One region of the Brevibacterium sp. 1718 genome, then DNA from elsewhere that is predicted to be linked to it. Evidence: predicted binding sites of a transcription regulator. Region 1 holds the regulator's gene; each other region holds the start of a gene.
The links. The regulator LexA, encoded in region 1, represses DNA repair genes until DNA is damaged. The targets are predictions, from matches to a motif close to TCGAACANNTGTTCGA.

Region 1 (7,909 bases):
GTCGTCCGGTGCGGTCGAGTGGCCGAGGTCACGGATTTCGCTCATGGGTCATAAGCATAGGTGCCCTGCCGATCTGACACGCCCGGAACGGTCAGACTTCGACGAGGCGGATGGCCAGGGAGTCGATCTTCGCGACGAGGTCCTCGTCACCGGCGACGGTTTCCTGGAACCGGCGCACTTCTTCCGGCGGCACCTCGGACTCGACGCCCAGTGTGATGCCGAGCTCCGGCCCACCGAGATGGACGCTGTTGCTGCCGGGGCTCACACCGATCCGAGCCAGCCACGGGAAGGACTCGGCGATGGCACGCAGGCGCTGGGCCACCTCGGCGTCGGCCCAGGACGGGGTCCAGGGCTGGGACTGCACGAACGCGAACATGGCGGGGCGGCGCAGCAGGAATGAGGACTCGGCTCCGGGGTCGAGGACGACGAGCTGGGACTCGGCCTCGATCGCCCCGAGGACGAGCCGTTCGGACTCGATCGGGACGGGACGGGCATCGGAATGCCACGCCGTCAGCGGTGGGATCCCGGAGAATCCGGGGGTGCACTCGCGGCCGTCCTCGGCTTGGAGGCGGACCATCGCCATCTCCGAGGAGTTGTCGGCCATGAGCCCGTTCTCTCCGACCTCCTGGTCGACGACCATCGGCACGATCGGGGCATAGAGCCTGGCCCCGGACAGGGCTGTGACGACCTGCTGGTGTGCGGCCGGGTCCAGGGGTGTCTGAGCGACCTGGGTCATGGCCTCCAGCAGGGCCGCATCCGCGAGTCCGGTGTCGCCGGAGAACGGGTTGGGTTTGAGGTCCCGGCCTTCCCACGCCTGTCCGGCGGAATCCGTCGGGGCGTGGGCGTCGCCTGACCGGGCATCAGACGCGGCGGACCGGGGCTCGTCCGGCCCATGGGGCTGGTCCGGCTCGTGCGAGTGCGTGCTCACCGGCTCACCGTCCTGCGACGTCGAGGGCTTCTTCCAGAGTGAACTTGCCTGCGTAGAGTGCCTTGCCCACGATCGCCGAGTCGACGCCGAAGGGCACGAGCTCACGGAGGGCTCGCAGGTCGTCGAGGCTCGAGACTCCGCCGGAGGCGACGATCGGAGAGTCCGTCTTCTGCGCGAGATCCTTGAGCAGGTCGACATTGGGACCCTGCAGGGTGCCGTCCTTGCGCACATCGGTGACGACGTAGCGGGAGCAGCCTGCGGCTTCGAGGGTGGCGAGGACTTCGTAGAGGTCGCCGCCGTCCTTCGTCCAGCCGCGGGCGGCCAGGGTGGTTCCGCGCACGTCGAGGCCGATGGCGACCTGATCGCCGAAGCGCGAGATCATCTCGGCCGTCCACTCGGGGTTCTCGAGAGCAGCGGTGCCGATGTTGACGCGCTCGGCTCCGGTGTCGAGTGCGCGTTCGAGGCTTTCGGTGTCACGGATGCCACCGGAGAGTTCGACCTTGATCCCCACGGCCTTGACGACCTGGTTGAGCAGATCCGAGTTCGAACCGCGCCCGAAGGCGGCGTCGAGGTCGACGAGGTGGATCCATTCGGCGCCGCGGTTCTCGAAGTCCTGAGCGGCGTCGATGGGTGAACCGTAGTCGGTTTCGGTTCCGGCTTCGCCCTGGACGAGGCGGACGGCCTTGCCGTCGGCGACGTCGACAGCGGGAAGGAGGACCAGCTTGTTCGAACTGTCTGTCATTGTGACCTTTCTGCCAGGGTGCCACGGGGTTTGAGGCAACCATAGTCGGTGTGCTCGGTCAGGAGCTGAGTGAGTCTGTGGGGTTGGTGCCGGAGCTGCCGGTGCTGCCGGGATCGCTGCCCGGGTTGCTGTCGGCGGCGAACGAGGCGAGCCAGTTGCGCAGGAGCCTGGCGCCCGCCTCGGCGGATTTCTCGGGATGGAACTGTGCTGCCCAGGTGGTTCCGTCTTCGACAGCGGCGATGAAGTCATTGCCGTGGCGGGCGGTCGTGACCGTCGCGTTCGCCGGCGGCTCGGTCGCGGCGTAGGAGTGGACGAAGTAGAAGCGTTCGTCTCCGATTCCGGCGAACATGGCCGAGTCTGCGGGAGCGTTGACCTTCGACCATCCCATATGCGGGATGACCGGCGCTTCGAGGCCGGTGACGGCTCCAGACCACAGACCGATGCCCTCGGTCTTGACTCCGTGTTCGACGCCGCGGGCGAAGAACACTTGGAGGCCGACGCAGATGCCGAGCAGCGGTCGACCCTGTTCGTGGCGTGCCCGGATGAGGTCGACTCCCCCGACGTTCTCCAGTCCGGCCATCACGGCCGAAAACGCGCCGACGCCTGGGACCAGCAGTCCGTCGGAGTCGTTGATGACATCGTGATCGGCCGTGAGAGTGACCTCGGCGCCGGCTGCGGCGACCGCTCGGACGGCGGAGCGCACGTTGCCGGCACCGTAGTCGAGGACGGCGACAGTCGTCATCGCTTCGCCCCCTTGCTCAGCACCGACCAGATCCTCCACAGGGAGAACCCGAGGACGATGGCACCGAGTGCGGCGACGACCCAGGCGATGGTGTTCCCACCCAGGGCCAGTGCGATGCCGAAGGCCATCACGAGTCCGGCGAGGACGGCGGCGATGATCCACAGCAGCGCGGTGCGTGCCATGGCGGCCCGACCCGGGCTCATCGTGGCCGCACTGGCCTGCAGCTTCGTCATCGACGAGGTCGGGATATTGCCTTCGACGTCCTCTGCTGCAACGGTTTCGAGCAGCAGACCTTCGAGCACATCGGGCAGGTTCTTCAGCGCCAGCCCGGCCGGCACATCGGACTCCCGGGCACCGTGGCGGAAGTGGCCGGCGTCGATCTGCTCTTCGCTGCGCACGAGGAGGAGGACCTCATGTTTGCCCGCGAGCTTCGAGATCGCGGCGGCCGCCTCGTTGCCGGCTTTGACATCCGTGTCGGCGAGCACGATTCCGCTGAACTCGCCGATCGGCACGATGGTGCCGGAGATGTTCGACAGCACGCAGGCGGCGGCCAGCTGTTGGGCGACCCCGAACGGGGTCACGATGACGGTCGTGCTCACAGGACTCCCTTGGTGCTGGGAACGGAGTTGCTGCGCGGATCGGTTTCGACGGCCTCGCGCAGCGCGCGGGCGAAGGCTTTGAACTCGGCTTCGACGATGTGGTGCGGGTCGCGACCGCGCACCAGGTCGAGGTGGACGGTCAGTCCGCCGTTGAAGGCGATCGATTCCAGCGAGTGGGAGGTCATCGAACCGGTGAAGTGACCGCCGATGAGGTGGTACTGCTGGCCCTCGGGCTCGCCTTCGTGGACGAAGTAGGGGCGGCCGGAGACGTCGACGACGCACTGGGCCAGGGCCTCGTCCAGCGGCACGGCGGCGAAGCCGTAGCGGCGGATGCCGACCTTGTCGCCGAGCGCTTCGCGCAGGGTCTGACCGAGCACGATCGAGGTGTCCTCGACGGTGTGGTGGACGTCGATGTGCGTGTCACCGGTCGCGGTGATGTCGAGGTCGATCATCGAGTGCTTCGACAGGGCGGTGAGCATATGGTCGAAGAACGGCACGGAAGTCGAGATGTTCGAAGTGCCGGTGCCGTCGAGGTTGACTGACACGGACACCGTGGACTCGGACGTGGTGCGTGAGTTCTGGGCCTGCCTCATGGAGTGCCTTTCGTCGGGGCGGCTGATGACGGGGTCGGAGACTGCGGACGGTCCGCGAGGACGTCCGGTGATTCGGCGAGGATATCGTCGATGGCGGTCAGGAACGCTTCGGTCTCTGCCTCGGTGCCGGCGTTGACGCGGGCGTAACCGGTGATGCCGATATCGCGGATGAGGACTCCGCTGTCGAGGAGCTTCTGCCACAGCTCGGCCGGTGAGGCGATGTTGCCGAAGAGGACGAAGTTCGAATCGCTGTCGTGGACGGTGAAGCCCGCCTCGGCGAGGTGGCTGGACATCCGATTGCGCGAGTCGATGAGACGGTCGACATTGCCCAGCAGCAGCTCAGCATGTTCGAGAGCCGTGCAGGCCAGCACCTGGGTGACCTCGGACAGGTGGTAGGGCAGGCGGACGAGGCGGAGGACGTCGATGAGCTCGGGTGCGGCGATGGCGTAGCCCAAGCGCAGGCCGGCACAGGCGAAGGCCTTGCTCATGGTGCGGGAGACGACGAGGCGGGGCCGGCCCTCAAGCAGAGTCATCGCCGAGGACTTGGCTGGGCGGGAGAATTCCGCATACGCCTCGTCGACGATGACTATCCCTGCGCAGTTGTCGTAGGCGGCTTCGATGACGTCGAGGCCGATCGAGGTCCCGGTCGGATTGTTCGGGGTGCACAGGAATACGATGTCCGGATTCGCACGAGCCACCTCGGCGGCGACCGTCTCGGCATCGAGGGTGAAGTCGTCCTTGCGTTCGACGTGCTGCCATTCGGCACCCGTGCCCGTGGTGATGAGCGGGTGCATCGAATACGAGGGGGTGAACCCTAAGACGGTGCGGCCCGGACCACCGAAGGCCTGGACGATATGGCTGAGCACTTCGTTCGAGCCGTTGGCGGCCCAGATCATGGAGGGATCGAGGTCGACGGAGTCTCCGGCGCGTTCGTTCACACCGTCCAGATAGGTGACGAGGTGTTCGCGCAGTGCGGTGAATTCGCGATCGGGATATCGATTGAGTCCGGCGAAGTGATCGTCGACGGCGGCGCGCATGCTGTCGACGACGACGTCCGGAAGCGGATAGGCGTTCTCGTTGACGTTGAGCTGGACCGGCACATTGAGGTGCGGAGCCCCGTACGGCTTGAGGCCGACGAGGTCTGAACGCACTGGCAGAGAGTCGATGTTTCCCACGGCGATCATTCTACCGAGAGGCCCCCGCCGCCCGGGCGGCGGGTCGGGCATCGAGATCGGCCGGTCGGCTCACCCGATCGAACGGGTCAGCGCGCTGCCGGTCGGGCCGGCGCCATGCCGGTCGAGCAGGGTTTGACCTCAGCGGACGGGGACGTCGAGGGTCTGTCCCGGGTGAACCGTCGGGGTGTCCAGGTGGTTGATCTCGACGATATCGGCAACGACATCGCGGGTGTCGCGGTCGATGCCGAGATTCGAAGCCACGGTCCACAGCGATTCGCCCTCCCCGACGACGACTGCCTCGGCGTCGATGCCGATGCTCTCCGTCTCCGATTCGGCGACGGCAGCGGCCGAGAACGACTGGGTGGCGAGGAGGACCGCCCCGCCGATGACGACGAGAGCGACGAGCAGGGTTCGGAGAAGGCGCACAGCCTGGCGTCCACGAGGGGTCAGGTGCAGCTCGGTGTTCTGTGCAGACATCGCATTACCTCTTTCATTCGTACGATTCCACCAGTAATCGGTAGAACGTCTGTTCTATTCAACATGCCAATCGAACAAATGTCCAGTCCAACTCGAACATCTATGCGACAATGAGAGGGAACCAGCGTTGTTGATTGATCTGTCAGAACCATCTCAGTCGGCACTGACACGAGAATTTCCGAAGCGGAGATCACGGCGTTCAGCGGCAGGGAATAGAACGAAGGGGAACGAGCAATGGTTCAGAACAAACGAGGCAGAGGCAGGCCTCGCAACGAAGATGTTGCCAGCGAGATCGCTGCCGCTCGCACCGATGACGACGTCGTCCAGATCCCTGAGGGGTCATCCGGTGAGGGCGATTTCCGCCTCACTCCCCGGCAGCGTCTCGTGCTCGAGACCATCGAACGCGCGGTCGTGACCAACGGCTACCCGCCGAGCATGCGCGAGATCGGCAAGGCCGCCGGACTGGCCTCCCTCTCCAGCGTCGCCCACCAGCTCTCCCAGCTCGAACGCCTCGGCTATGTCCGCCGCGACCCGAAGCGCCCGCGTGCCATCGAAGTGGTCAATCCGTTCGAAGAGGAAGAGGCCGAACGCGCGAAGTACGAGGAGCTGGCCAACAACACCGTGCAGGTGCCGGTCGTCGGACGCATCGCCGCCGGTGGTCCGATCCTGGCCGAGCAGGAAGTCGACGATGTCTTCTCCCTGCCGACCCAGGTCGTCGGCTCCGGTGAGATGTTCCTGCTCAAGGTCGTCGGCGATTCGATGATCGAAGCCGCCATCTGCCACGACGACTGGGTGGTCGTGCGCAAGCAGCACACAGCTGACAACGGTCAGATCGTCGCCGCCCTGCTCGACGGCGAGGCCACCGTGAAGACGCTCAAGCGCAAGGCCGGTCAGCAGTGGCTGATGCCGCAGAACGAGAACTACGAACCCATCGACGGCACCTACGCGCAGATCATGGGCCTCGTCGTCGCCGTCATCCGCCGCCTCTGATCTTCCGTCGGCTCTCCGCAGTCTGAACACAAAGGCCCGCGACCGAATCGGTCGCGGGCCTTTCTGTCATCCTTCATCGGTTTCGGCCAGCCGTGCCAAGCTCTTGCGGACGAGACCGGAATTCGTCGTCGGCCACATCCTCGGCATCGAATTGACGAGGAACCCGGCATACCGGGCCGAACGCAGCCGCGAGTCGAGCACGGCCACCACTCCCCTGTCCTTGGTCGACCGGATGAGGCGTCCGGCACCCTGAGCCAGGCGCAGGGCGGCATGCGTAGCCGACACCGCCATGAATCCGTTGACTCCCCGCTGGTCGGCATCGCGTGCCCGCGCCTGCATGAGCGGGTCGTCCGGACGTGGGAACGGCAGACGGTCGATGATGACCAGGCGGTTCGTCCGTCCCGGCACATCGACTCCCTGCCACAGTGACATGGTTCCGAACAGACAGGTCTGGTCGTCGGCCGTGAATTGGGAGACCAGCGCCGGCAGGCCGTCGTCGCCTTGGAGCAGGATCGGGAAGTCGAACTTCGTCCGCAGGTGTTCGGCTGCCGCGTTGGCCGCCGCCCGCGAGGAGAACAGGCCCAGTGCACCGCCGTTCGAGGACTCGACGAGTTCTGCGAGTTCGGTCAGCGCTTCCTCGCTCAGTCCGCTGCGTCCGGGTTTGGGCAAGTGGGAGGCGACATAGAGGATTCCCTGTTTGCCGTAGTCGAAGGGAGATCCGACATCGAGGCTGTCCCATTTCGGGGCGTCGGGTCCGAAGAGTCCCAACGAGGCTGCCACCGCGTCGAAGTTCCCACCGAGGGACAGGGTCGCCGAGGTGGCCACGACCGTGGATTCTTCGAAGATGCCGTTGCGCATGGTGCCGGCCACGCTCAAGGGCGCGACGACGAGATTCGTCGTCTCTTTCTCCCGGAAGGTCGAGCGCGACAGCCAGATGACGTCGTTCTTGCCCGGATCGCAGAAGCGTTCGGCGAGTTCGAAGATCTCCTGGCAGCGTGCCTTGGCCATCTGCCGGCCGGCATCGGCGTCCTCGGTCTTGCCGCCGATGTCGTTGATGATCTGGCGGGCGGAGTCGCGGATCTGTGCCAGGGCCAGTCCGAGCGCCTCGCTCATGTGGAGGATGAGTCCCTCGGGCACCGAGGCCTGCGCACGTTCGAGAGCCGCCGCGGCGGAGTCGAGCAGTGACACGACTCCGTCCTGGACGGTGGTGTGTTTGCGTACCGAGCTCGTCGCGGCCGAGAGCATACTCGTGTTGATCTGCCCGGACAGGGCGCTGGTCACCCGGTCCTTGAGTTCGTGGGCCTCGTCGATGATGATGACATCGTGCTCGGGCAGCACGTTCGATTCCCCGAAGGCGTCGATGGCCAGCAGGGCATGGTTCGTCACGACGATATCGGCTTCGGCGGCTTTGTTCCGGGCGATTTCGGCGAAGCATTCGGTGAACAGCGGACAGTTCGAACCGAGGCAGTCGAAGGCGTTGACGGACACCTGTGACCAGGCACGATCGCTGACGCCGGGCAGGAGGTCGTCCCGGTCGCCGGTGTCGGTGGTCTTCTCCCAGGTGCGGATCCGCTGGATCTCCTCCCCCAGACCGGAGCGTTCGGTGGGTTTGCGTCCCGCCTCGGCGTCGGCACCGAGGTCGAAGAGCATGCCCTCGCCCTCG
Region 2 (7,909 bases), 1.9 Mb from region 1:
GTCGAAGAAGGCTGCCGAGGCGGAGGTCGGATCCATGCCGGCGGGTTCCGGCGTGACCCACGTGATCACCGACCTGGGCATCATGACGCGCTTCGCTCGGGATGAGGAGCTCACTCTGACAGCCGTTCACCCCGGTGTCGACCCCGCCGAGGCGGTGCGGCAGACCGGATGGAACCTCCAGGTATCGACCGACCTCGAGACGACGCAGCCGCCGACTCCGGATGAGCTGGCACTGCTGCGAGAGACGCTCGATCCCACCCGGATCTACCTGCGCTGAACCGGAGCCCTCACCCGCTGACCGATGTCCGCGGGCAGCTGTAGGCGACAGTCGCCCACTATGGCTCCCTGCTGAGCAAGCGAGAATTCGAATCGAAGAAAGTTGAAATCATGTCAATGAAGACAAACGCACAGGTTACCTCCCCTCCTGATCCGAATGTGACTCGGCCCGAACTGCGCCGTGCCGCGTGGTCGTCGTGGCTCGGCAGTTCGCTCGAGTACATGGACTTCACCTTGTATACGCTCGCCTCGGCTCTGGTCTTCGGACCGCTCTTCTTCCCCAATGAGACTCCTGCGGTGGCGCTGATCTCCAGTCTCGGCGTCTACGGGTCCGGTTTCGTAGTCCGGCCGATCGGCGGATACGTCTTCGGACGAGTCGGGGACAAGCACGGACGTCGGATCGTCCTCATCGTCACTCTGTCGATGATGGGCATTGCCACCATGGGCATCGGTCTTCTGCCGACTTATGCGAAGATAGGCATCTGGGCGCCTATGCTGCTCGTCGTACTCCGGCTCGTGCAGGGGTTCGGAGCCGGAGCCGAATTGGCCGGAGCTTCGGTGCTCTTGGTCGAATCGTCGCCTGTGCGTCGCCGTGGGCTCTTCGGGGCGATCGTGGCGATGGGGACCAACAGCGGAATCTTCCTGGCCACTGTTCTGTGGACGTTGCTCACCCTGCTGCCGGACGAAGCTTTCCTCAGTTGGGGCTGGCGGGTGCCCTTCCTGCTCAGCATCGTCACCACTTTCGTGGCTCTGGCAATTCGTACGAAGGTCAGGGAGTCCCCGGTGTTCGAAGAGGCGAAGGAGCGCCGCGCCGAGGTGGCCGCGGACAAGAGCAATCAGCCGAGCATCCTCGTCGAAGCGCGTCGGTCGACGAAGTCGTTCCTGCTCGCCTTGGGCATCCGAATGGGAGAGAACTCCGCAGTCTACCTCGTCAAAGGCTTCATGGTCGGGTGGGTGGTCACCACGACGGGAATCGACTCCTCCATCGTCACCACCGGCATCATGATCGGCACCGTCATCGGCTTCGCGACTGTGCCGTACTTCGGCAAGCTCAGTGACAAGCTGGGTCGCCGACCCGTGTTCTTGGGGTTCACTCTATTCCAGATCCTCTTCGCGATTCCGGCCATGATCCTCATCGACACGGGCAACCCGATCATCATCGCGGCCGTCTTTGCGGTCTTCGTCGGCGGGCCTCTGCCGAATCTCTACGGTGTCGAGTCGAGCTGGTTGGTCGAACTGTTCGGATCGAAGCATCGGTATACGTTCATGACCACTATCAAAGAGGTCGGATCGGTCGTCTCCGGCGGTCTGGCGCCGGTGATCGCGGCCTCGCTCGTCGCCGTGATCACCGACTCATGGTGGCCCGTTGCGATCGTTCTCATTCTGTTCGCCAGCTGCGGCCTGCTCGGTGCGCTCTTCGCGCCCGAGACCCGTGGTCGCGACCTCACGACTGAAGTCGACGCAGTGGACGAACGGCAACCGCTGCAATAGGCAAGGGCCGGGACCCCGAGATGGGCGAGGGCCGGGACCCTGCGATACGCGACGGCCGGCCCGGTGAGGTGGACTACGACCAGCCCGCTGGGGTAGGCGACGGCCCTACCGCCGAATCGCGGTCCGCAGTTGCGGCGCGGAGGCGCTCTGCCACCAGTGCTGTCGCTGCAGCTCTGCGTTGAGAGCGATGCCACAGGCTCCGTGGGGCGTCATCAGAACGGTGGGGGATCGACCTCGAGGTCGTGGTCCCAGTTCACTGTCTTGGAGACGAAGCGGTAGTCCCAGGGATCGTCGGCCCCAGTGCCCTGGGGGTCTGCAGCGTCCTCAGACTGCGAATTGCTTTCGAAACCGGTGAGGTTCGGGCCAGCGGCGGTACGGGCGCTGCGCTTGTCGGGCTCATTCGGGTCGAAGTCGATATCGTCGATGTCGAGCTTGGCAAGACGCGCCCATCTGACGACTCGGGCGTACTTCGCGTTCCCCGTCAGCTGCTTCACCGTGAGAGTGTTGGAGCCGGTAGGGAGACTGCGCTGGTGGTCAGAGTTCGCCCAATTGAGGCAACGCTCCAGCCGCAGCCGCTTGATTTCTGCCTGCTGCTCCCGATACGCCTCCGACAGCCGACGCTGTCGGGCCGCGCGTTCCTCCCGTTGGCGCTTCTCTTCGTCGCGTTGACGAATCGTCGACTCGCCAGGCATGAGCTCGAGCACCCTTGGTGCTGCGGGAACCATCGACCAGGGCAGTTTCCACCGCTTGAGACCCAGTCGTCCCAGGGAATCGAACTCGAGCGCTTGGGCAACATTGATCGGCTGGCCCGGCGCCGACACAGTGGTCGAGATTCCGTGCTTGAACTCGTAATCGAGCTCACCGGATTTGGGCATAGTGACCCGAAGGCGGCCGGCGGTCTTCAACGCATGATGCTTCTTGCACAGAGGATGAAGGTTTCCGAACCGAGTGAGACCGCCCTTGAGCGGATCCAAATAGAAGAACGGAACGACATGGTCGATCTCCGACTTCTCAGCCCGACGAACACAGCCGGGAACGGTGCACACTGTCCACTGCTCGACCAAGGTCTTCCGAAGATCCCTGGGGACCTGGTAAGTGGTCGCTTTGGCGTCGATGGGAGTGCCGGTGGCGGGATCGGTGAGGATCCGCTGGATGCTCTTCGACCGGCCGGCGATGTTGCGAGCCACCTCGACGGGTACCGGTGAGCCGTCGGCGAAAGTGCCGGGCAGGTCCGAGTCTCCAGTGAGCGAGAGGAACGGAACGGTCACCACGGTGGCGGCCTGATGCGACAGCCACCACGCGCTTGTGGGCATACGCAGCTTGACGACATATTCAATGGGACCGTCAGGGTCCTCACCTTCGACGCTGCAGTCGGGTCGGAAAGCCGAACCGTTCGGTCGGTTGGCGACAGAGAATCCGTCGGACGACTCTGTGCTGCTGTCGGACGAGCGCCTGGCGGACGACCCTGTGGCGCTGTCGGCCGAGTCCGAAGCGACGTGCTTCGCGAAGTCGGCGACGGCGTCGTCGGAGTCCATATCCGGAATGAGCTCGCCGTCGGTGTCGAGCAGCGACTTCTCTTCGGCAGTTTGGATACCCGTGATCGGGTCGACCGAAATGACCTTGACCTTGAGCTCCGGGACTGGCCGGGTGAACAGATCGTACTCGAGCTGAGAGATGGAGCGGTCATCGCTGATCTCAACGCCCACAGGCAGATTGAACGCCGACTTGTTCTTTCCATGCACGGCCAGCGCCATGCCCTGGATTCGGTTGTAGCAGGCGAAGATCTCCGCTGAAGGCCCGCTGACGGTCAGGCAGGCGGAGCCGTCCTTATAGCCTTCGACATCGACGCGGCGACGCTTAGTGGCGAGTTCGGTGTTGTCGACCGGCGGAACGAGCAGGGCGATCATCTTCGCCAGATCCCGGCGCAGGGTCTCGCAGGTGATATCGGCGCGCCTCGCGGCCAGGAAGATGTCGAGCTTCGGAAGGAAGTCGAACGCGACATCAGCACACTGGCGAGCGACCACATCGACATGTGCCTGGGCGAACTCTCCGGCGCGGACACGGTCGGCGAAGCGCGGCAGACCATAGAAGACCGCCATCGCGCCGGTGAGCTGACGGTAGGTACGGGCAGTGTTGGTCCCCAGCACTGTCGAGATCTCGACGAGGTCCTCAGCGTCGACATTGTCATAGACCCATTTCGAGAAGCAGATGCCCTCATCGAGCTCCGGGAACTCGGGCAGAACCTTCGCCTCGGACTCAGCCGCATTGCGCAACTGTTCGCGGGCGAAGTCGGCATCATAGAGCACAACTGTCGCGGAAGGTGAGCCGCCGGTGCCGGTCTTGTCGTCCGCTGGCGACGACGCGCCGTTGGGCGACGGCGCGTCCTTGGTTGAAGACGCGCCCTTGGGTGAGGTCTCCGACTTCTCCGCAGCGCCGAAGACGGTGTTCTCTTCGGACTCTTTGGCGCGGCGATCAAAGGATGCGGAGATCGTCTCGCAGCGAAACGGTTCGGAGCCCTCGGGCATGGGCAGTTCGAGAGCGATGAAGACCTGTTCCAACACAACTGAGGAGACGGACTCGAGGAGGGAGAAATGGGCACGGTCGGAAGCGACAGCGTTCTCGGCGAAACGAGACATGCTTGATTCGAAGCGGATGGCGAATCGGGGCGACGGCTGTGTCACACCCGGCTCGTCTGCCTGGTCGGGGGTCGAACGGTTGGTGGTGCCCTTCATTGCTCTTTCACCTGCCTCGGACTTCGTTGTCGGGGAAGTGGTGCTGACTTGAAAAGCTGTTAATCAGATCTTAGCCGATCAAGCTGGCATTCACAATAGCAAAAAGAACAAAGATTCGAATAAGTTTCGATGTCATATTGATAGTGAATTGATTCTCTACTTATCATTGCACTCGGTGCTGACATGAGGGCGTTCGGCCTCGTTCGGCCAGGTCAGGGGTTGTTTTGCGCCGGTCCAAAGGTCTGGAGAACATGCCACCGGAACGGCGGTACAGCCTCGGTGGGGGTCGGGTTTTCGGGTGAAACGGGTCACAGCATCGGTTATGATGATCGAGCTGTCGGATGCGACCCATGAGGTCGGTACTCGCCTCATGCGAGCCGTATCCGCACTGCGCGCAACCGCGTCGCCCTTCACCTAGGGCCATGTCGCGGGCCGCGTCGACGTCACCGCACCATCCTTCACTGGTGACCAGTTCTTCGCCCAGACCATCGCCTGCGCTCACGGTCGACCGTGAGCGCGCTGGCCGACGTCCAGACGATCACTGCCGGCTGCACCGATGATCCGATCATCGAACGGAGTGCTCGCCCAACCGAGTGCTCACGAGCTTCGTAAGCTCGCGAATCGCCGCCGCTTCAACCACGAGGATCAACCATGACGACCACCGCTCACAACTCCGCCGCCTCCGACCAGGGCTCGAAGGGCCCGATCACCGACGCCGAGATCTTCGAGGCACACGAAGGCGGCAAGCTCTCCGCCGAGCTCACCTCACCGCTCGAGACCCAGCGCGACCTCTCGATCGCGTACACCCCGGGCGTGGCCAAGGTCTGCACCGCGATCAAGGACGAACCGCAGCTGGCGCGTACGCACACTTGGACCGGCCGACTCGTCGCGGTCATCTCCGACGGGTCGGCTGTGCTCGGCCTCGGTGACATCGGTCCGGCCGCCTCGCTGCCGGTGATGGAGGGCAAGTGCGCCCTGTTCAAGTCCTTCTCCGGGCTGAATGCGATTCCGATCGTACTCGACACCAATGACACGGACGAGATCGTCGAAACCATCGTCCGCATGGCCCCGACCTTCGGTGCGATCAACCTCGAGGACATCTCGGCTCCGCGCTGCTTCGAGATCGAAGACCGGGTCAAGGAAGCCCTCGACATTCCCGTCATGCACGATGACCAGCACGGCACCGCGGTCGTCGTCCTCGCCGCGTTGACGAATGCTCTGCGCGTGGTGAAGAAGTCCTTCGAGTCCGTCCGCGTCGTCGTCTCCGGTGCCGGTGCTGCCGGTGTGGCCGTGGTGAAGATCCTCGCCGACGCCGGCGTGAAGGACATCGTCGTCCTCGATTCCAAGGGAGTCGTCGAATCCGGCCGCTCCGACCTGACCGAGACCAAGCAGTTCCTCGCCGAGTCGACGAACCCGCGCGGAATCTCCGGTGGGATCGGCGAAGCCCTCGACGGTGCCGATGCCTTCATCGGCGTCTCCGGCGGCGCCATCGACGAGGCGCACCTGGCCAACCTGGCCGACGATGCGATCATCTTCGCCCTGTCGAACCCCAACCCCGAGGTGGTCCCAGACGTCGCCGCCAAGTACGCCACCGTGGTGGCCACCGGGCGCAGCGACTTCCCGAACCAGATCAACAACGTCCTCGCGTTCCCCGGAATCTTCCGCGGCGCGCTCGACGCCGATGCCAACGAGATCACCGACGATATGAAGCTCGTCGCCGCTCGTGCGATCGCCGATCTCGTCGGCGATGATCTCGAGCCCGGTTACATCGTGCCCGGTGCGCTCGATTCGCGTGTCGCTCCGGCCGTCGCCGAGGCGGTCGAGAAGTCCGCGCTCGAGGCCATGGCCAAGCGCTGACGCTTGGGTTCGGCAAGTCCGCACACAGTTGAGGGGCGGGTGAAGATCACTCTTCACCCGCCCCTCAGCTGTGTGCCGGTTGCTGATTGCGTTCCGCTCCAGGCCGTGTGCCACAGGTGGTCGGGCGCCAGTGGCCGTCGGTTGGCCAGCGGAGGACTGCCGCCCATGCCAGGCAGACGCGGTCGGAACTCAGTCGTCGGTGACGGTGATGGTGACGTCGATGTTGCCGCGGGTGGCGTTCGAGTATGGGCAGACCTGATGGGCCTTGTCGGCCAGCGCCTGTGCCTCGGCTTTGTCGAGGTGCGGGAGGGTGACCTCGAGTTCGACAGCGAGCTGGAACCCGCCCTCATTGTTCTTGCCGATGCTCACTCGTGAGCCGACCGCAGAGTCGTCGACGTTCGCCTTGGCCTGACCGGCCACGAGGCGCAGCGCCGAGTGATAGCAGGCCGCGTAGCCGACCGCGAATAGCTGCTCGGGATTCGTGCCGTTGCCGCTGCCGCCCATCTCCGCGGGTGTGGCGAGATCGACGTCGACCTTTCCGTCGTTCGTGCGCCCGTGGCCGTCGCGGCCTTCGCCGGTAGCCAGTGCCTCTGCAGTGTAGAGAGCCTTCATGATTCTTCCTTCCGTTGGCGGTGCGTTGTGGGTTAGTAGGGTTTTGTGGGTTGGTAGGGGTATCTGGGCTGGACGTGCGCTCTGGGGCGGGGCATTGATCGGTCTCGAATCGGGGCCTTCAGCGGGCCGCAGTCGAGTCGGTGACGGCTGCGGGATCTCCGCGCAGGTTCCTCGTCAGAGTGCGCAGGGTCTCGAGCAGCTCGGGCATCGCGGCGGAGTCGAGCTGCGTGCGCTCACCGATGCGGGCCGGAACGCACTCGGCGCGCTCCTTGGTTGCGGCGCCCTCGGCGGTGGGGCGGATGAACACACTGCGCGAGTCCTCGGCGGAGCGGTGACGGGTGACGTAGCCGAGCGATTCCAGCCGCGACAGCAGCGGAGACAGCGTGCCCGAATCGAGCTGCAGACGCTCACCGAGGTGCTTGACGGTCACGCCGTCGGGCGCGGAATCCTCCTCCCACAGCACAAGCATCACCAGATACTGCGGATAGGTGATGCCGAGCTCGGCCAGCAGATCCTTGTATGACGCGGTCATTGCACGCGACGCCGAGTAGAGGGCGAAGCAGAGCTGTCTGTCCAGGTCGAGCGCATCCATGACTAAATGGTTGCACACAATTCAATTGTGCACAACTGATTAATCGGAAGGCGGATGAACGGGGATCGAGGTGAACACAGCGGAGGGGCGGGCGAAGATCTCTCCTCGCCCGCCCCTCCGCTGTGCGGTGCCTCAGCCGTTCGCCGGCGTCCGGTGACGTGCGTCGGCGTTCGGTCAGCTTCGGCGACGCTTCGGCGGCCTGGCTCGGCCCTCGGTTACTGCTGCGGCCCGGCTCGGCCCTCGGTTACTGCTGTGGATTCTGCTTGGAGTTCTTCCATTGCTGAGCGGCCGCTTGAGCCGACTGGGCTGCAGAGCGAACGGACTGGCCGAGCGACTGGCCGGAACCTCC
Region 3 (7,909 bases), 1.3 Mb from region 1:
TCGACGCCGATGGCGACACTCAGCATCGGTTCCTCTACTTCCCCGACGAGGGGCATTGGATCCTCGGCCGCGGGAACGCCGAGGTCTGGTACCGCACCGTGCTCGCGTTCCTCGATACGCATGTGCTCGGCATCGACGCGAACCGAGTTCGCACACTGGGGTGAGCCGGCAGTCGGTTCGTCGGTTTCCTGAGGTGGGCGCGGCAACCGGTTCGTCCGCGCCCCGCGCCGGGGCGGCTACCGGTTTGTCGGCGCCCCTGGGGCGAGGCGGCAAGCGGTTCGTTCGCACCCTGGGGCGAGCCGACAGCCGATCTGTCGGCACAACACCCGTCGGCACCTTGCCCGACGAGACCCAACTCGCCAAGACCCTGCTGCGGGGCAAATTCACCAACTGATTCCGTACCCTGAATGAGGCGTTCGCAGAGCGATGGAAGGACCCTGATGACACAGACCGAACAGATCCCCGCCGAGGCGGTCATCCACAATGCGTGCATCCTCGACGGCGATCGGGCGACGTTCACCGAGGCGACCGCGGACACGTGGATCGCGGTCGCCGAGGGAACGGTCACGGCACGGGGCCGCGGGGACGGCTGGAAGGACAGGGCCGCCTCGGCGAGAGGTGAGGTCATCGACGCCGCCGGCGGATACGTGGCTCCCGCGTTCGTCGATATCCACTGTCACGGTGCGGGCGGTGCGAGCGCCGAGGACAGGAGCGAGGGGATCGATGCGATCTTCGACGTGCATTGGGCCCACGGCACCGGCAGGCTCGCTCTGTCCTACGTCTCCGACACGATCGAGGGGCTGTGTGAGTCCTTGCGCGCGGGCGCCGGACTCGTCCGTGAGCGGGCCATGGTCATGGGCCTGCACGCCGAAGGCCCGTTCCTGTCCCCGGATTTCAAAGGTGCGCATGCGCCCGAAGTGCTCACATCGCCGACTCCGGAGGCGGTCGAAGCAATCCTCGAGGCGGCCGATGGAACTCTGAGCCAGATCACCATCGCGCCCGAACTTCCCGGTGCTCTCGATGCGATCGGTCGGTTCTCTGCGGCAGGGGTGCGTGTGGCCGTCGGTCACACGGCTGCCGATTATGCGCTGGCCGCGCAGGCCTTCGAGGCGGGGGCGAGCATCCTCACCCACGCGTTCAATGCGATGCCCGGAATCCATCACCGTGCTCCGGGGCCGGTCCTTGCCGCGGCCGAGGCCGAGCATGTCACCGTCGAACTCATCAATGACGGCGTCCACGTGGTTGCCCCGGTCGCGCGTATGCTCCACGAACTCGTGCCCGGGCGCATCGCTCTCATCACTGACGCCATGGCGGCGACCGGCCTGCACGATGGGAGCTATCACCTTGGTTCGCTACCGGTCGAGGTCAAGGATTCGGTGGCTCGTCTGGTTACCGCGGATGGCACTCAGGGCGCCATCGCGGGGTCCACGTTGACGATGGACGAGGCTGTGAAGCGGGCCGTCGCCGAGGTGGGACTCAGCCCGTTCGACGCTGTGCAGTCCGCAGGATTCGTTCCATTGCGTGCGGTGGGCGGAGTGCCGGAGCCGGGTGATTCTCTGCAGGCGGCGGGCAGTGCCGCCGGTGCCGGAAGCCTGTTGGCTCCCGGAATGCCGGCTGACCTCCTGCTCCTCGATGAGGACATGAGCATCCGAGCCTCTTCATTGGGGGACTGAACCCGCCTGAACCGGGCTGAACCGAGTTGCATCGAGTTGAACCGGGCTGAACCGAGTTGAACCTGGAAAGTGGGCTGAACCCGGCCGAAGCTGGAAAGTGGGCACAGCTGTCCCCTGAAAGTTGGGGCGGCTATTTGTCGAACAGGGAGTCGACGATGTCGTCCGCGATGAAGCGGGCGTGGAGGATCGGCTTACGAGCCGGGTCCTTTGCGGCAGGCGGAATGTAGGCCGGTCGCCCGTCGAAGAGCATCACCGTGTCCCAGGCGGTGCGGTCGAGCAGGTGGTGGTGATAGCTGCAGAGCAGCGCGAGATTGTTGATCTCCGTCTTTCCGCCGAGCGACCATGGAAACACATGGTTGGCATCGCACCAACCGGGAGGGGCGTCACAGCCGGGGAAGGTGCAACCTCGGTCACGGGCGGTGATCACTGCCAACTGTTTGCGATTGGCGAAGCGCTGTTCTGTGGCCACCTGCATCGTCTTGGCCCTGTCGCTCATTAGGTGGAAGAACAGCGAGCCGTTGAGGCCGTTTCTCATCAGTTCCTTGATGGGAATGGGATTGTCGGCGCCCGTGGTTCCGTGTCCTGTTCCTTTGGCCAGATCTTCGGCGGTGGCGTTGATGACGAGAGCATAAGGCGCTCCTGCAGCCGTCCGCTGCTTGTCGATCGTCGTGACGAGGCCGGCGAATCGTTCGTAGATCCATTCGCGCGCCGAGGGCTGTTCGGCGCTGACGTCGACGAATCCGCCGTCCTCACGAACGCCGACGCCGGGGACGGCAGCCGGATTCCCGCTCGTGCGAGCTGCGTTGAGATCGGGTGTCGGAACTCGCTTCGCGTCATATCGGTCACCGGAGAGCACCGCGTCGACGATCTCAAGCAGCTCTTTGTCTGGCAGCGGCGAGCTCGTCTCCTCAGAAGCAGCGGTGACGGTGGCGGGATTGCCCGCGGCCGCGATCTCAGAGGCGCCGGTCGCCGAGTCGACGCCAGTCTTGTCGGCTTCTCCCGCAGACTGGATCCGTGAGGTCAGCAGTCCGTTGAGAGTGCCGCCGGTGACGGGGTCGAGCAGTCCACGCAGCTCCCAGTCGCCGTTGGCCTTGGCGCGCATGGACATGTTGTACGCAGAGCGGTCGGCCGAGTCATTCGGCTCTGCGCCGTCCGGGTCGATATAGCCCATGAGCTTGCCGAAGATCTCGCGCAGGTCCTTGAGACGGACCTTGGGTGCGTTGTCGACCAAGCGTGTCTCGACGTCGGTGCGGACCGTCTGACTGACCCACGTGGGCAGTTTGCGCATGCAGTCTTCGATGACAGACGCCTGGGCGGCGGAGATCGTGCCGGCATGGAGCGCATCTGCGACGACAGGGTAGAGAGGCGGCAGAGCCTGTCCGGCCATGTCGACGCGTCCGCCGAGGTTCTTGGCCATATCGGTGCGGCGATTCGCCTCCGCGCCGGTGAGGTTGAATCGGTTCTCGATGAGCGACTTCGTCGACTTGGCGCCGAAGTCGCTGGGTGTTCCGACACGTTCGCAGACGGAGAGCGCGAGCGTCGACAATGCATCGTTGATGCGTGTGATCGCCTCGACCCCATCGGCGAGCATGATGGCCTGATCCGGTCCCATGGGGCGATCGAACGAGCGCAGCTCATCTTTGAGGCTCATCAGCTGAGTGATCGAAGAGGTGACCTCGGGCGCAAAGCGGCTGAGATCTGCCCACTCCTCGTCGGCCAGCAGCGGGTGTCCGCTGGTCTGCGAGGAGTTGTCGGCGTTCCGATCGGAATGATCGGAGCTGCGTTCGGGAGTGAGGGTCATGGGGATGAATTCCGTTCACCAACATCGTTGTTGTTGGAATCCAGTGTACGCTCATAATACGTGGAAAGCCATAGGTGATCGATAAAAGTTTCGAACACAAATCTGATGTTCGTCACAGTTCGAGAATGTTGACAAGCCTCTTTGAGTCCATGCAGGTCAGGAGTGGTGTCGGCCGCAGCCGAGATGAACCGGCTTCGAATGTGTCAGTCGGTCGTGGCACGATTGGAGTATGGATGCCCTGCTCCTCATTGACACCGACGACGCCAGCTACCCCAGCGATGACGCCATGGAGACCCTCGGCGATATCGTCACCCGCACCCGCGCTGTGGGCGGTGTGCTCATCTTCGCGTCGACGAAGGCCGACCTCGCCGACACTCCCGATGAGGAGCTGAGCATCTTCGTCCCCGATGAGGAGGATCTCGTGCTCCGATCCGAGAGCCCGGATGTGTTCGAGGGCGTCGACGATCTGGCCGCAGGTCTGCATGACCTCTCCGTCGACCGGATCATTATCGCCGGCGCCGACGCGTCCTCGGCGGGCACCCCCGGAGCCGTCTACGCCTCGGCGATGGCGGGTCTTGTGTGCAACTTCGACGTCGTCGTCCTTTCCGACTCCACCACTGACCCCGATGGCAACCTCGTCGCCTGGGGGGATGCTGCCGCTGATGCCGGTGCCATGGTCAAGAAGACCGCCGATACCTGGCTGCGGATGTAGGCTCAGTCGCCTTCCCGAAATTGTTCTACATTGAGTAGAATGTGGGAGCGAGCTGAGAGGAGGGCCCATGACCGGATGGACGAAATCCGTACGTGCGCTCTTCGCTGCCCTCTTCACGACTCTCCTCGCCCTGCTCATGCACCTCGGTGCCGGTGGCGGCGTCTCGATTCCGGGCACTGTGGTCGTCTTCGTTCTCGTCCTCTGGGCGGCGATGATCGTCGCCGGCAGGCGCCTGGGCTACCTGACTCTGGCGGGCCTGCTCGGCCTCGGGCAGGTGCTCATGCACCTGACGATGAGCTGGTCTGCACACACCTTCGCTCATGCGGGGGCCCACGCGGGAACCGCTCAATCCGGAAGCGGGCAGGCCGGAGCTGCAGGTGCCGGATCCACTTCCGCCGAGGCGGCCCTCCACGCCCACGCTGGGCACATCGTGCCAGCCCCTGGCACTCTTGATCTCGGTCCTGCCGCGTCCGCGCTCGGACATGCGAGCCACGGGGCAACCTCGGTGGGGATGATCATCGCCCACGTCGTCGCCGTCCTCGTCACCGCCGTGATCCTCAAACGCGGTGAGGACATCGTCCTCAGCATTCTGCAGCTGGCACTGGGCCCGGTGATCGGCGCACTGCGAGCCCTCGACGAGGCGGCCGGAGTCCTGGCCGACGAACCGTTCCGCAAGCTCTGCGCTTCGTTCCGGGTGCCGCAGCCGGTCACATCGGCGGTGGTCGGCCCGAACTACCGCCGCGGCCCGCCCGCGTTCGGCTGACATCCCAATCGGCGTTTGCAGCGCCGACCCGCACCTGGTTTCCCGGGTGACCATCCATCTTCGGGCGACCGCCCAGACGGCGGCGCGCCGCCCCTCGGTGATAGTCGAACACGTCCGCGCACACCGCTGCGCGCAGAGGACACGTACCCGCACCCTGGCCAGCACATGCCCTGCGCACTTGCACTCGCACGAGCTGCGCGCAGGCAACTGTGACCTGCGCAAAGGCTCACGAAAGCGCTGCCGGTCAGCCGCGTTCCCTGCACACAGGCGGACGAACGCGATGCGGCTCAGCGCCCGCAGCTTCGGGCAGCAGAGACTCTGCGACCGAAGATCCTCGTCGTCTGACGGCGGGGGACACGCGGGACTGCCTGTGCCAACAGGTGACCGCGGCGCGCGCCGACATGTGCTCGACAGCACCTGAATGACGAAAGTGCAGATATCATGCGAAAGAACATCACCCTGGCCCTTGCCCTGCCCATCGCCGTCGCCATCGGCCTGGCAGGCTGCGGCCAAGACGACAGCAAGGCCGCCGGCTCGACACAGACCGACGGCGGCAGCTCCACCTCGGCGGAATCCTCGGAAAGCGCGGTCGACGCCGAAGCGCTCAGCTTCGACGGCGCATGGGTCAAGGCCGCCGACGACGGAATGACTGCGGTCTTCGGGGAGCTGAAGAACAACACCGACGCCGACATCAACCTCGTCGAGGCGAAATACGCGGACGCGGAGATGGTCGAACTCCACGAAACCGTAGGCGACGGCTCGGGCGGAATGTCCATGCAGGAGAAGAAGGGCGGCTTCACCATCCCGGCCGGGGAGAGCCTCCGCTTCGAGCCCGGAGGCGATCACATCATGATCATGGGACTGAAGAAGGCGATCAAGCCGGGCGAGCAGATCAAGCTCGATCTCGTCACCGCCGATGACGAGACCGTCGAGGTCACGGCCGTGGCCAAGGAGTACTCCGGAGCCCAGGAAGACTACGCGCCCGGTGAGGCCGAAGGCTCCAGCGACGACCACGGCGACCATGGTGAGCACGGCGACGACGGCAAACACACCGGCGCCGACAGCGAAGAGCACGAGAACTCCGACCAGGGAGACCACAGTGACCACTGAGCCTGGTTGCACCGGCTTCAGCCGCCGAGGTCTCCTGACCTCGGCGGCCGCGGCCGGCGGCGCAGGTGTCGTCGGTGCCACGGCCGGGTTCGCACTCGGCCGCGGCGCCGGGTCTCCGGGCGGGAGCGGCGGCGACGGTGGGCCGCCTCGGCGAGATCTGGACGGGGCGAACGGGCCGCAGACCGAGCCGTTCTACGGCACTCATCAATCCGGGGTCGAGACCCCGCCGCAGGCCTTCGCGCACTTCATCGCGTTCACGCTGGGGCCCGGGATCAAGGCCGCCGAAGCGGTGCGCTGGCTGCGGCTGCTCACCGCGGATGCAGCCGCGCTGACGCAGGGGCAGGCCCCGTTGGCCGACTCCGAATCCGAGCTCGCCGTCGACCCTGCCCGACTGACGGTGACCTTCGGGTTCGGATCCGAGCTGGTGGCGCTGGCCGGAAGGGAGCACGTCCCGGATTGGCTGAAGCCCTTGGAAGCGTTCTCGATCGATCGCCTCGATCAGGACCGCTGCCAGGGCGACCTGCTCCTGCAGATCTGCGGCGACGACCCGCTGACCTTGGCACATGCCAGGCGCATGCTGTTCAAGGATTCGCGATCGTTCGCCGAGGTGGCCTGGCAGCGGGACGGATTTCGACGTGCCTACGGCAGCGCAGGGGAGGGGAAGACCCAGCGGAACCTCTTCGGCCAGCTCGACGGCACTGCGAATCCTGGACCCGGATCCGAGGACTTCGCGCGGACCATCTGGGGGCAGGGCACCGAGACCGCGAATCCGGTGTTCTCCGCCCGCGGGGAGCCGCCGGCCGACCTCGGTGCGCATCTGCCGGTGTGGATGCGCGGGGGAACGACGCTGGTTCTGCGCGATATCGCGATGAACCTCGACACCTGGGATCAGGCCGACCGACCGGCACGGGAGTTCGCGGTCGGGCGGACCATGGGCACCGGGGCACCGCTGTCGGGTGAGGACGAGTTCGACGTCCCGGACTTCACCGCCGTCGATCAGCGCGGACTGACGAAGATCTCACAGGTCGCGCATATCGCCCGGGCCCGCGACGGACTGGGTCCGGAGGTGCAGATCCACCGGCGCACGTTCAACTACGAGACCGGTGCGGGTGGGGATTCGGGGCTGCTGTTCGCGTCGTTCCAGGCCGATATCGAACGGCAGTTCCTGCCGATCCAGCGCCGACTCGCCGAGGTGGACCTGCTCAACGAATGGACGACCCCGATCGGGTCGACCGTGTGGGCGATCCCGCCCGGAGCGACCGAGGACGGGTACGTCGGGCAGGAATTGTTCGACGGCTGAGAAAGCGGCGCGGCCGCCGGACCCGCAGAAGCGGGGGCGGCGGCCGCACCGTATGTTCGCGCAGCGGCTCAGTCGGTGATCTCGGAGTCGAAGGCCTTCGGATTGTCCTTGACCCACTGGTCGACGGCGTCGCCTTCCTGGCCCTCTTTGTATTCGTTGACGATGAGGTCCTCGAGCTCACCGTACGTCTTGTCGTCGAGCTTGATCCCCTTGATGAGCTCCGACGCCTCAGGGAACTCGTCGCTGAAGCCCTCGGTACCGAGGAAGTGCATCTTCTCCGGATCGCCCATGGCGTTCTTCGGATCCTTGAGCTCCTTGACGTCGTAGGCATTGTTCGCCCAGAACGGACGCCACAGGGTGACGACGATGTCGTCCTGCGCATCGATGGCATTGCCCAGCTCGGTGAGCATGGCCGGGGTCGAGGAGGTGACGAGTTCGAAGTCCTTCTCGAGGTCGTAGGCAGGCATCATCGAATCCTTCGTCACCTTGGTGAGACCGGCTCCGGGCTCGATGCCGACGATCTTGCCGTCGAACTCGTCGGCATTGTCTT

Region 2: a site for LexA is predicted at 4,603-4,618, ahead of ACOZ9V_RS03345 (HNH endonuclease signature motif containing protein). Genes of this name have one in related genera too.
Region 3: a site for LexA is predicted at 3,565-3,580, ahead of ACOZ9V_RS17675 (DUF222 domain-containing protein). Genes of this name have one in related genera too.

The regions. Positions count from the first base shown of each region.
Region 1 covers NZ_CP186550.1:2,641,982-2,649,890, forward strand. The annotation lists gene ACOZ9V_RS11860 (M20 family metallopeptidase) at 1-45, opposite strand, end outside; gene ACOZ9V_RS11865 (SseB family protein) at 92-928, opposite strand; gene priA (bifunctional 1-(5-phosphoribosyl)-5-((5-phosphoribosylamino)methylideneamino)imidazole-4-carboxamide isomerase/phosphoribosylanthranilate isomerase PriA) at 933-1,670, opposite strand; gene hisH (imidazole glycerol phosphate synthase subunit HisH) at 1,729-2,412, opposite strand; gene ACOZ9V_RS11880 (hypothetical protein) at 2,409-3,011, opposite strand; gene hisB (imidazoleglycerol-phosphate dehydratase HisB) at 3,008-3,604, opposite strand; gene ACOZ9V_RS11890 (histidinol-phosphate transaminase) at 3,601-4,779, opposite strand; gene ACOZ9V_RS11895 (LysM peptidoglycan-binding domain-containing protein) at 4,918-5,256, opposite strand; gene lexA (transcriptional repressor LexA) at 5,491-6,246, shown strand; gene ACOZ9V_RS11905 (ATP-dependent DNA helicase) at 6,313-7,909, opposite strand, start outside.
Region 2 covers NZ_CP186550.1:785,961-793,869, forward strand. The annotation lists gene ACOZ9V_RS03335 (CoA-transferase subunit beta) at 1-277, shown strand, start outside; gene ACOZ9V_RS03340 (MFS transporter) at 436-1,767, shown strand; gene ACOZ9V_RS03345 (HNH endonuclease signature motif containing protein) at 1,980-4,499, opposite strand; gene ACOZ9V_RS03350 (NAD(P)-dependent malic enzyme) at 5,151-6,356, shown strand; gene ACOZ9V_RS03355 (organic hydroperoxide resistance protein) at 6,546-6,968, opposite strand; gene ACOZ9V_RS03360 (MarR family winged helix-turn-helix transcriptional regulator) at 7,087-7,560, opposite strand; gene ACOZ9V_RS03365 (SPFH domain-containing protein) at 7,805-7,909, opposite strand, start outside.
Region 3 covers NZ_CP186550.1:3,928,635-3,936,543, reverse strand. The annotation lists gene ACOZ9V_RS17685 (alpha/beta fold hydrolase) at 1-164, shown strand, start outside; gene ACOZ9V_RS17680 (N-acetylglucosamine-6-phosphate deacetylase) at 441-1,673, shown strand; gene ACOZ9V_RS17675 (DUF222 domain-containing protein) at 1,804-3,474, opposite strand; gene ACOZ9V_RS17670 (isochorismatase family protein) at 3,704-4,186, shown strand; gene ACOZ9V_RS17665 (hypothetical protein) at 4,254-4,949, shown strand; gene ACOZ9V_RS17660 (copper chaperone PCu(A)C) at 5,391-6,059, shown strand; gene ACOZ9V_RS17655 (Dyp-type peroxidase) at 6,049-7,359, shown strand; gene ACOZ9V_RS17650 (glycine betaine ABC transporter substrate-binding protein) at 7,428-7,909, opposite strand, start outside.